DNA from 2 places in the Fulvivirga sp. genome. Region 1 is predicted to be linked to the other one. Evidence: riboswitches for the same ligand, from Rfam matches in the RefSeq annotation. Region 1 holds a riboswitch; the other holds the start of a gene.

Region 1 (4,888 bases):
CAGGTTTGGAAAAAAGGAGTCCAATCAATATATGGCCTGATTTCTTCCAAAGGATAGTCATCGATAACCTTACGTCCAATTAACGCAGGTTTAGTGGGCTTATACTCTGACCAATCTATGTTTACCTTATTGGCTTGAGCTTGGGCGAAGGAAATATAGTTCTTAGCCGACTGCTTTGAGGCATGGTCCGTTCTAAGGGCTTCATATTCGCTTTTCACATTTTTATGAAAAGCTTCCCTGGTTTTCCCGCTTACTAATTCACCTACTACAGGAACACTTCTGGAAGCATCCAATACATGAACAACCGCCCCGCTATAATTTTGGTCTATTTTAACAGCAGTATGAATTCTTGACGTAGTTGCACCTCCTATTAGCAAAGGAATATTGAGTTGCTTCCTTTCCATTTCCTTCGCTACATGCACCATTTCGTCTAATGAAGGTGTAATAAGACCACTAAGGCCTATCGCTATAACCTCGTGCTCTATGGCTGCATCAATGATCTTTTGAGCAGGAACCATCACACCGAGGTCAATGATTTCATAGTTATTGCAAGCCAATACCACTCCCACGATATTTTTACCAATATCATGAACGTCTCCTTTAACTGTAGCTAAAAGAATCTTATTGCCAGCCTTGGGGGTATTGTTCCTTCTTTTCTCCTCCTCCATGTAAGGCTCCAAATAAGCAACAGCCTTTTTCATCACTCTGGCACTTTTCACTACCTGAGGCAAAAACATTTTACCTGAACCAAAAAGGTCTCCAACGATATTCATCCCGTCCATCAATGGCCCTTCTATTACCCTCAATGGACTGTTATATTTCACACGGGCTTCTTCAGTATCTTCATCAATGAATTCAATAATACCTTTGATTAAAGCGTGCGACAGCCTTGACTCCACAGACTCGCTTCTCCACGCATCATCAGCGACCTTTTTCTTTTGACCACCCTTGACACCATCAGCAAATTCAAGTAGCCTTTCTGTAGCATCTTCCCTTCTGTCAAGCAATACATCTTCCACCTTCTCCAATAAGTCTTTAGGTATCTCATCGTAGACCTCCAGCATGGATGGGTTTACAATACCCATATCCATACCATGGTTTATACCATGATACAGGAATGCAGAATGCATGGCCTCACGAACAGGGTTATTTCCCCTAAAGGAAAAAGACACATTACTCACACCCCCACTAACATGTGCCCCTGGTAAATTTTCCCTGATCCACTTTGCTGCACCAAAGAAATCCAGTGCATTCTTGCGATGCTCTTCCATCCCTGTAGCCACAGGAAAAATGTTAGGATCAAAAATGATATCGTGAGCGGGAAATTTCACCTGATTCACCAAAATATCATATGACCTTTTACAAATGTCTATCCTTCGCTGATAAGTATCAGCCTGGCCATCTTCATCAAAAGCCATCACCACTACGGCAGCACCATACCTTTTGACCTTTTTAGCCTGCTCAATAAATTCGGCTTCTCCAGATTTTAAGCTGATGGAATTTACTACTCCTTTACCCTGAATGCATTTTAAACCAGCTTCAATAATGTGCCATTTAGAAGAGTCTATCATTATCGGCACCCTGGCTATGTCGGGCTCAGAAGCTATAAGGTTAAGGAAAGTGACCATGGCATGCTCGCCATCAAGCATACCTTCATCCATATTTATATCAATGATCTGAGCACCACCTTCTACCTGTTCGCGGGCAATTTCAAGTGCTGTGTCATAGTCACCCTCCTTTATCAGGTTTAAAAACTTCTTTGAGCCTGTGACATTGGTGCGCTCGCCAATATTCACAAAATTGGTTTCAGGGGTAACGAGCAGCGGCTCAAGGCCGCTTAGCTTTAAATATGATTGATGTTTTAAAGTCATAAAATCTAAAAAGTAAACAAAAAAAAAGCTCTTCTGATAGGTCAGAAGAGCTCATAATATTTTTATAATAATGAAGGCTTATACTGACTTATCTTTCCTTAACACAACGTGTAAGGGTGGAATTAGCACCTTTGCCAGTTTAATGACATGGTTGCCAAGGCTTCATAGGGCCATTTCCCTCTGCCTTTCTTGATAAGATTATCACAAAGAACTTAACTTCAAATATATTACTATTTTAACAATCTGCACCTAAAATCTCAATTGTCAAAATTAATAGTCCAAAAATAACCCGTAAGGCGTCAAAAGGTTGTTTTAAACCCCTGATTCGACAGGATTTGAGCTGCCTAAACAACCGCAACAGTCCACTGTTATCCTGACAGCCAGTTGGCTGACGAGGTCCCGTATCGGCTAAGCCGATACAAGATGAGGCCTTGTTTTGGAAAAAGGCTCACTCGGTATTGTTTTTAATGTTAGGTTTAAAAAACACGGTCAAGCCTTACGGGCAGTGCAAATTTAAAATTAAAATGAGAGGAAATGCAGTCAATAATTTTATTTTTACTTCCGGTGTAACATTTTTTTCAACCTTAAACTATAGATGATGGAATCGTACGAATCAAATGAAGGTGTAAAACTTACTGATCAATCCTTAAAGAATCTTAACGAGACCAGAAAATGGACAATGTTCATTTCCATTGTGGGTTTTGTTTTTGTAGCACTGATGGTACTGATAGCATTATTTATTGGTTCTGTGATGAGCAACCTTCCCACTGGTTCGTCAATGCCCATTTCAAAAGGTTTTGCTACTGTAATTTATCTTGTTATAGCAGCAATTTACTTTTTCCCAATTTACTATTTGTATAAATTCTCATCGCACATGAAAATTGGCATTGTTACGAAGTCTGAGCAGGAAGTGGAGTACGCATTTAAATATTTAAAATCCCATTACAAATTCATGGGCATTCTGCTGGCGATAGTTTTGGTTTTTTATATAATGATCTTCTTTGGAAGTATTATGTTCGGAGCACTGTTTAGCCTCTAGCACCAATTAGTTGAAGGTCATAAAAATGCAAATCTTAAGTATTTGATATCATGACCTTCAGCACTAAACTTTTGCTCATACCTTGTCCTTATATCATGGCATTCACTTACATATTCAGAATGATATAGATCATGAGTAAAATGTAAATCTTTGATATCCTCTCGCGACTTTAATACTTCCAGTGTATAGTCAAACAAGCCTGTGTTATCAGTTTTGAGTCTAACTATGCCATTTTTTGAAATTATTGATTTGTAGATATCTAAAAATCTCGAATGAGTGACCCTTCGTTTTTCATCCCTATCCCTTGGCCTTGGGTCAGGAAATGTTATCCATATTTCATTGACCTCTCCTGGTTCGAAAAAGTTATTAAGTTCTAGCAAATGCGTTCTTAAAAAAGCCACATTCTCCAACCCCTCTTCTTCAGCTATGGCACTGCCCTTCCATATCCTGTCTCCTTTAATATCAATGCCAATGTGGTTGTTATTAGGAAAAAGTCTTCCTAAACCAATAGTATATTCGCCTCTACCACAAGCAAGCTCCAGTGTAATAGGATTGTCGTTTATAAACACATCTTTGTGCCAATTACCTTTTACATGCTCATAGATTGCTTTACTTGGCTCAATAACGTTAGCTCGCTCTGCTATCTCAGCAAAACGCTTTAGCTTTCCTCTACTCATTCAGGATTAAATTTTATAGACCTTCAATTTCTGCAACCACAAAGTTACTGCCTCCTATAAAAATGAAATCATTTTCTGAGGCATTATTTTCAGCTACCTCAATGGCTTTATTAACATTGGGAATACAATAACCAATCAGGTCATATTCACTGGCTACTTGCTGTAGTTTGGATGCAGGTAATGCTCTGGGTATATCAGCCTGGCAGAAGTAATACTGAGCCTCTTTAGGTAGTAGCTGCATAACTGAGGTGAGCTCTTTATCATTGACTACACCGATAACAATATGAAGCTTATCAAATGTGTAATTTTTGATTTGGTTAATCACATATCTAAGTCCAGCCTCATTATGTCCTACATCACAATATTTCAATGGTTTTGATCCTAGTTTTTGCCAGCGTCCTTTTAGGCCTGTTATTGCAAAAGCTTCTTCCACTCCTGCAACAATCGCACTCTCATTCACATCAAACCCTCTATCTCTCAGAATCTCAACAACTTTAATCACTCCTTTCAAATTCCTTTGTTGATATGCAGCCTCTTGAACATGATGAACATTAACCTCCATATTGTCAGTTCTAATGACTAACCCTTCGTTGGTGCCTACTTGAACATAATCTTCAGCGAAATAGAGGTATGAATTTAGCTGCTTTGCCCTTTTAACAAAAACACCTTCAATTTCAGGCTGGCGCTCACTTATCACAACTGGAATATTCTCCTTGATGATGCCAGCTTTTTCCCCGGCTATCGTTGTTATATCATTCCCAAGCCATTGCTGATGATCATTGCTAATGTTAGTAATGAGCGAAACCTCAGGAATGATGACATTGGTTGAATCCAACCTGCCACCCATACCAACTTCTATAATGGCAATATCAACCTGCTCTTTTGCGAAATAATGAAAACACATGGCTACCGTAATCTCAAAAAAGGAAGGCTTGATCTCCTCTATTAAAGGCTTTATCAAATCCACGAATTCAACCACAGCCTCTTTAGTAATCTCTACTCCGTTGATTTTTATCCGTTCTGTAAAAGATTTTAAATGTGGAGAGGTATAAAGACCCGTTTTATAGCCTGCCTTTTGCATGATAGCCGCTAAATAGTGTGAAGAACTGCCCTTGCCATTGGTGCCGGCTACATGCACAGATTTAAATTGATGTTCAGGGTTTCCTAAAAACTGGCATAGTTTAAGGGTATTGGTCAGGTCTTTTTTATAAGCACTGGCACCATCTCTTTGGAACATTGGCAATTGTGAGAATAAGAACTTGACAGTGTTCTCATATTCTAAATCAATATTCGTCATAAAA
Region 2 (4,888 bases), on a different contig from region 1:
CACCTTATCACGCACCTTGTGTCTTTTAAAGGCCCAATCCGCCACAGCTAGTGCTTGTTTCATTGGTAAGCCAGAATAAGAGCTAAGTACATAAGGTGCTGCTCCAGTACCGCCATCACCACCATCAATTACAATATAGTCAGGACCTCTACCGGGCTCTTTGCTCATTTTGTCCGCTATGGCTTCTATCTCAGCAGTATGGCCTATTACCATTTTTATACCAGTAGGCTTTTTGGTGATCTTTCTAACATGATCTATAAAATCAAAAAGTCCATCAACATCACTAAACTCCTTGTGACGTGCTGGCGCGTAGGCATCCTTGCCCATAGGTATTTTCCTGATGTTGGCAATTTCCTCGGTAATTTTTTCCTTCAAAAGCATTCCGCCTTTACCAGGCTTAGCTCCTTGAGCCAACTTAATTTCAAACATCTTAACCTGGGGGTGATTAGCCATCTGCTCAAGTAACTTATCATCCATATTACCCTCTTCATCCCTTATGCCGTACTTGGCTGTTCCTATTTGAAATATCAAATCCCCACCTCCATATTCATGACAAGGCGCCAGTGATCCTTCGCCTGTATTATGGAAAATACCCGCCATTTTTGCTCCCTTATTGAGTGCCGCATGAGCTCTGTAAGACAATGCACCGTAAGACATCGCACTTATATGAACAAAATGATTTAAAACAACCGGTTCCACTCCTGTATGCTTCCCTATTATTTTCTTATAGGTTCTACCTGTCTCCTCTCCTGTTTTAATTTTAGTATTGGTAAATGTTGCTGGCATTATCAATGTAGTGCCTACTTTATCCATATCAATTTGGCTACCGAAGCCAATGGTATTTCTTACACCATTGGAAGTTTCATGCACCCAGTTTCTGGTTATTCTGTTATAGGGTGTTTCTTCCTGATCGTTGAGAAAGAGGTATTGACGTAACAATGGCCCCATTTTCACAAGCATCTTCCTTCCCCAGATTATAACTGGAAACAATCGTTGAATTGGATTCTCAGTCTGCCTTTTATCATGGATGAAAAGAATAATGACACCAACGATTACAGCAAAAATGATGAACTCACCTGTTAATGTTGCAGCCCATTTTAACACCCCAACATTTTCTAATGTTGCCTTTTGAAAATAGTAACCGTACACAGCAGTAACTGCACTGGATAGTAGAAACCAACTTATGGTATAGGCATTAAAATTACTGAGGAACCCAACCAGTGTTGGAGCTTTTGAAATGCTCTGTTGATGAAATTTTCTTTCTGTAGCCATTTTTAAAGGTATTTAAATTTATAAGCTAGCATGAAAATCTCTCATTTACAACGTAAGAAGCTGAAAATTAGCTACTAACACATTTAAGCGGCACTAAAAATTGTCTTTACAATTAGTTTATTCAATTTCCGCTTCCATTAGCCTGTTTGAAGAGGTCTGAGGACGTTCGGATTATTGAATCGCAATTAACTTTTAGTTATTTAATGGGAAATGAGAAAAACAGCCATATATTTGCATCGTTCTAACAAAACGTTCATTTACATAACTTATCGAGAAAGGTGGAGGGATTGGCCCTTTGAAACCTTAGCAACCCTTAGTCATTAAGAAGGTGCTAATTCCAATTGCAAACTATGCAATAGAGATAAGTCAGAAGAATTTTCCGATACTCTTTTGGCCTATCAATCAAAGGCCTGTCTTACGAAACTTTTCATGATGATTTATTAAATGCTAATGGAATATCCGTGAGGATTTCAATTAATATTTTCTATTATGAAAAGAGACAAATTTGAAACACTAGCAATACGCACTCAGATGGAAAAGACTGCTCAAAAAGAGCACTCCGCACCTATCTACATGACATCGAGCTTTACTTTTGATTCAGCTGAGCATGGTGCACAGCTATTTAATAATGAGGTTGAAGGAAATTTATATTCAAGATTTTCCAACCCTAATACAGATGAGTTTATTGACAAACTCTGCCTTTTGGAAGAATGTGAAGCTGGCGTAGCTACCGCCTCGGGCATGGCTGCAGTGTTTAATAGTATGGCCGCACTTTTAAAGTCAGGTGACCACATTGTTTCTTCAGGGGCAATTTTTGGTAATTCCAGATATGTGCTGACCAATGTGTTTCCCAACATGGGCATTGAGCACACTTTTGTGGATGTTGATGATAATGAATCTTACAAAAAGGCCATTCGCCCAAACACTAGAATGATTTATGTGGAAACGCCATCAAATCCAACCTTGAAATCAGCGGATTTGGAATTCATCGGTGACCTCTGCAAAGAAAATGATATCATATTCTCTGTAGATAACTGTTTTGCAACTCCATACCTTCAGAAACCAGTTCATTACAAAGCCGACTTAGTTATACACTCTGCCACCAAATATATTGACGGGCAAGGCAGGGTTTTAGGAGGAGCAATTCTCGGAAGTGAAGAGTATGTGAAAATATGTTACGACTACATCCGTAGAACAGGAGCCAGTTTATCCCCATTTAATGCCTGGGTGCTTTCAAAGAGTTTAGAGACGCTTGCCGTGCGAATGGACAGGCACTGCGATAATGCCTCTGCTCTTGCCGATTTTTTATCAGGTCATGAGGCTATTGAAGTAGTAGTTTATCCACACCACGAATCCTATCCTCAATATGATTTGGCCAAAAAGCAAATGACCAAAGGTGGTGGACTTGTAGGGTGCGTAATTAAAGGAGGTCTTGAGCGAGGCACTAAATTTTTAAACTCGTTAAATATGCTCTCGTTGACAGCTAATCTTGGTGACACACGAAGTATTGCTACACACCCCTCTTCTACTACTCACTCAAAAATGAGCTTAGAGGATCAGTTAAAAGTAGGCATAACACCAGGTTTTTTACGTTTTTCAGTAGGGTTGGAACATATCGATGATATTATCTCAGATATTGACCAGGCACTAACAAAGTCTAAATAATGCAAGAACTTCAGTATTACAATTTTGAAAATCCATTTGAATTGGAAAATGGAAAGGTTATTAATAACCTCAAACTAGCATACCACACATTCGGTGATAGAAATGCTGATGGCTCAAATGTTATTTGGGTTTTTCATTCAATTTCTGCGAATACCGATGTGCTAGATTGGTGGCCTAAGTTATTTGGCGATGGCGGGTTTTATGACCCTAAAGACTATTTTATAATCTGTGCGAACTCAATAGGCTCCCCATATGGCAGCACAAAACCAACCGACTTGGATTTTCCTCAATTTTCAGTCCGTGATGTTGTAAAATCTCAGCAGCTTCTTGCTGAACATTTGGATATACATAAAATCCATACAGCCATTGGTGGTTCATTTGGTGGCAATCAGGCATTGGAATTCAGCTATTCTTTCAAAGGCACAATTGACCACTTAATTCTTGTGGCATCATGCTCCAAAGAATCTGCCTGGGGTATTGCCGTACATGAGTCTCAGCGAATAGCTATGCAGTCAGACCCAAGTTTTGGTACTGAAGACGGTGGTGTGGCAGGTATGAAAGCAGCCAGATCAATGGCACTATTAACATACAGAACATCCAATGCTTTTATAAATACCCAAACCGATATTGAGGAAAAAGTAGATGATTTTAAATCATCTAGCTATATGCAATATCAGGGCGAAAAATTTGTAAACAGGTTTAATGCACTTTGCTATTACTACTTAACAAAATGTCTTGACAGTCACCATATTGGCAGAAACAGAGGTGGCGAAGTGAAGGCCTTGAGTGAGATACAAATTCCAACCCTTATTATCGGAATAAGCTCAGACACATTGATTCCTGTTCGTTTTCAAAGGTTCATGGCGGAGCATATTCCCAATTCAAGCTTTCAGGAAATTGAGTCTGAATTTGGCCATGATGGCTTCCTCATAGAAACAGATCAGATCATTAATAAAATCAAAGGTTTTTATGACACATTAAATTATGGTAAAAGCCAGGAAAGGACAGTATTGAAGTTTGGTGGAAAGTCCTTAAAAAATGGTTCTACTTTGAATAATGTGCTGGAGATTATAAAAAGCGAATCCAATAGTAAAAGCCTGGCTGTTGTAGTTTCGGCAAGAGGAGAAAGTACTGACTTGTTGCAAAGTATATATCAGCAAGCAGCTAGTGGAAAGGACTATTCCCAAAGCTTAGAATCCTTCTTTGAGCTACAAAAATTAGAGGATGTAGATTTCAATTTTGACAGCGAAAAAACTGAGTTAGAGGATTTCCTAAAAGCACTTAGTATTATTAAAATCCCTTCTAATGCAATAAGGGATAAAATACTGTCCTTCGGAGAAATTATTAGTGCCAAGGCAATAGCATACGCTTTAAAAAAAATAGGAGTAAATGCTGGCTTTGTTGATGCCAGGGATTTACTTGAGGCAGAAGTGGTTGATGGCAATGCTGAAATAGACTTTTTCAACTCAAGAAAAAATGTAGCTGAATATTTTTCTAAAATAAAGCCCTCGTTTATACCAGTAATTACCGGTTTCATTGCTAAAAACAAAAAAGGTGAAACCATTACACTCGGTAGAAATGGAAGCAACTATACTGCAACAATAATAGCCAGCTTTATAAAAGCAGCAGAAGTGCAAAACTGGACAGACATTGATGGTATCTATAGTGCCAGCCCAAAATATGTAAGTAATGCTGTAAAACTGGAACATATTAGCTATAAGGAAGCCAATGAGCTGGCCAACTTTGGAGCTAATATTCTACACCCAAAAACAATTCTGCCGCTATTGTATAATGACATTCCTCTTATTATAAGAAACACAAACACACCCGCTAACACCGGAACATTAATTGATAAAAACGGATCAGGAAAAGGAATAAAAGCAGTTTCTGCTGTTGAAAATGTCTCTTTGGTGAGTATTGAAGGCAAGGGAATGTTGGGGAAAGTAGGTAT

The links. A riboswitch is a leader RNA that binds a small molecule or an ion and turns the genes downstream of it on or off. The one in region 1 is predicted to bind S-adenosylmethionine.
Region 2: linked by a shared signal. The riboswitch ahead of RIB54_RS07195 (trans-sulfuration enzyme family protein) and the one ahead of metH (methionine synthase) in region 1 are both predicted to bind S-adenosylmethionine.

What each region holds. Positions count from the first base shown of each region.
Region 1 covers NZ_JAVJQL010000006.1:26,559-31,446, forward strand. Annotated here, with positions in the region: gene metH (methionine synthase) at 1-1,871, opposite strand, end outside; SAM riboswitch class I at 1,957-2,070, opposite strand; gene RIB54_RS01540 (hypothetical protein) at 2,467-2,910, shown strand; gene trmB (tRNA (guanosine(46)-N7)-methyltransferase TrmB) at 2,928-3,587, opposite strand; gene RIB54_RS01550 (bifunctional folylpolyglutamate synthase/dihydrofolate synthase) at 3,601-4,884, opposite strand.
Region 2 covers NZ_JAVJQL010000013.1:18,724-23,611, reverse strand. Annotated here, with positions in the region: gene RIB54_RS07200 (glutamate synthase-related protein) at 1-1,272, opposite strand, end outside; SAM riboswitch class I at 1,536-1,640, shown strand; gene RIB54_RS07195 (trans-sulfuration enzyme family protein) at 1,762-2,937, shown strand; gene thrA (bifunctional aspartate kinase/homoserine dehydrogenase I) at 2,937-4,888, shown strand, end outside.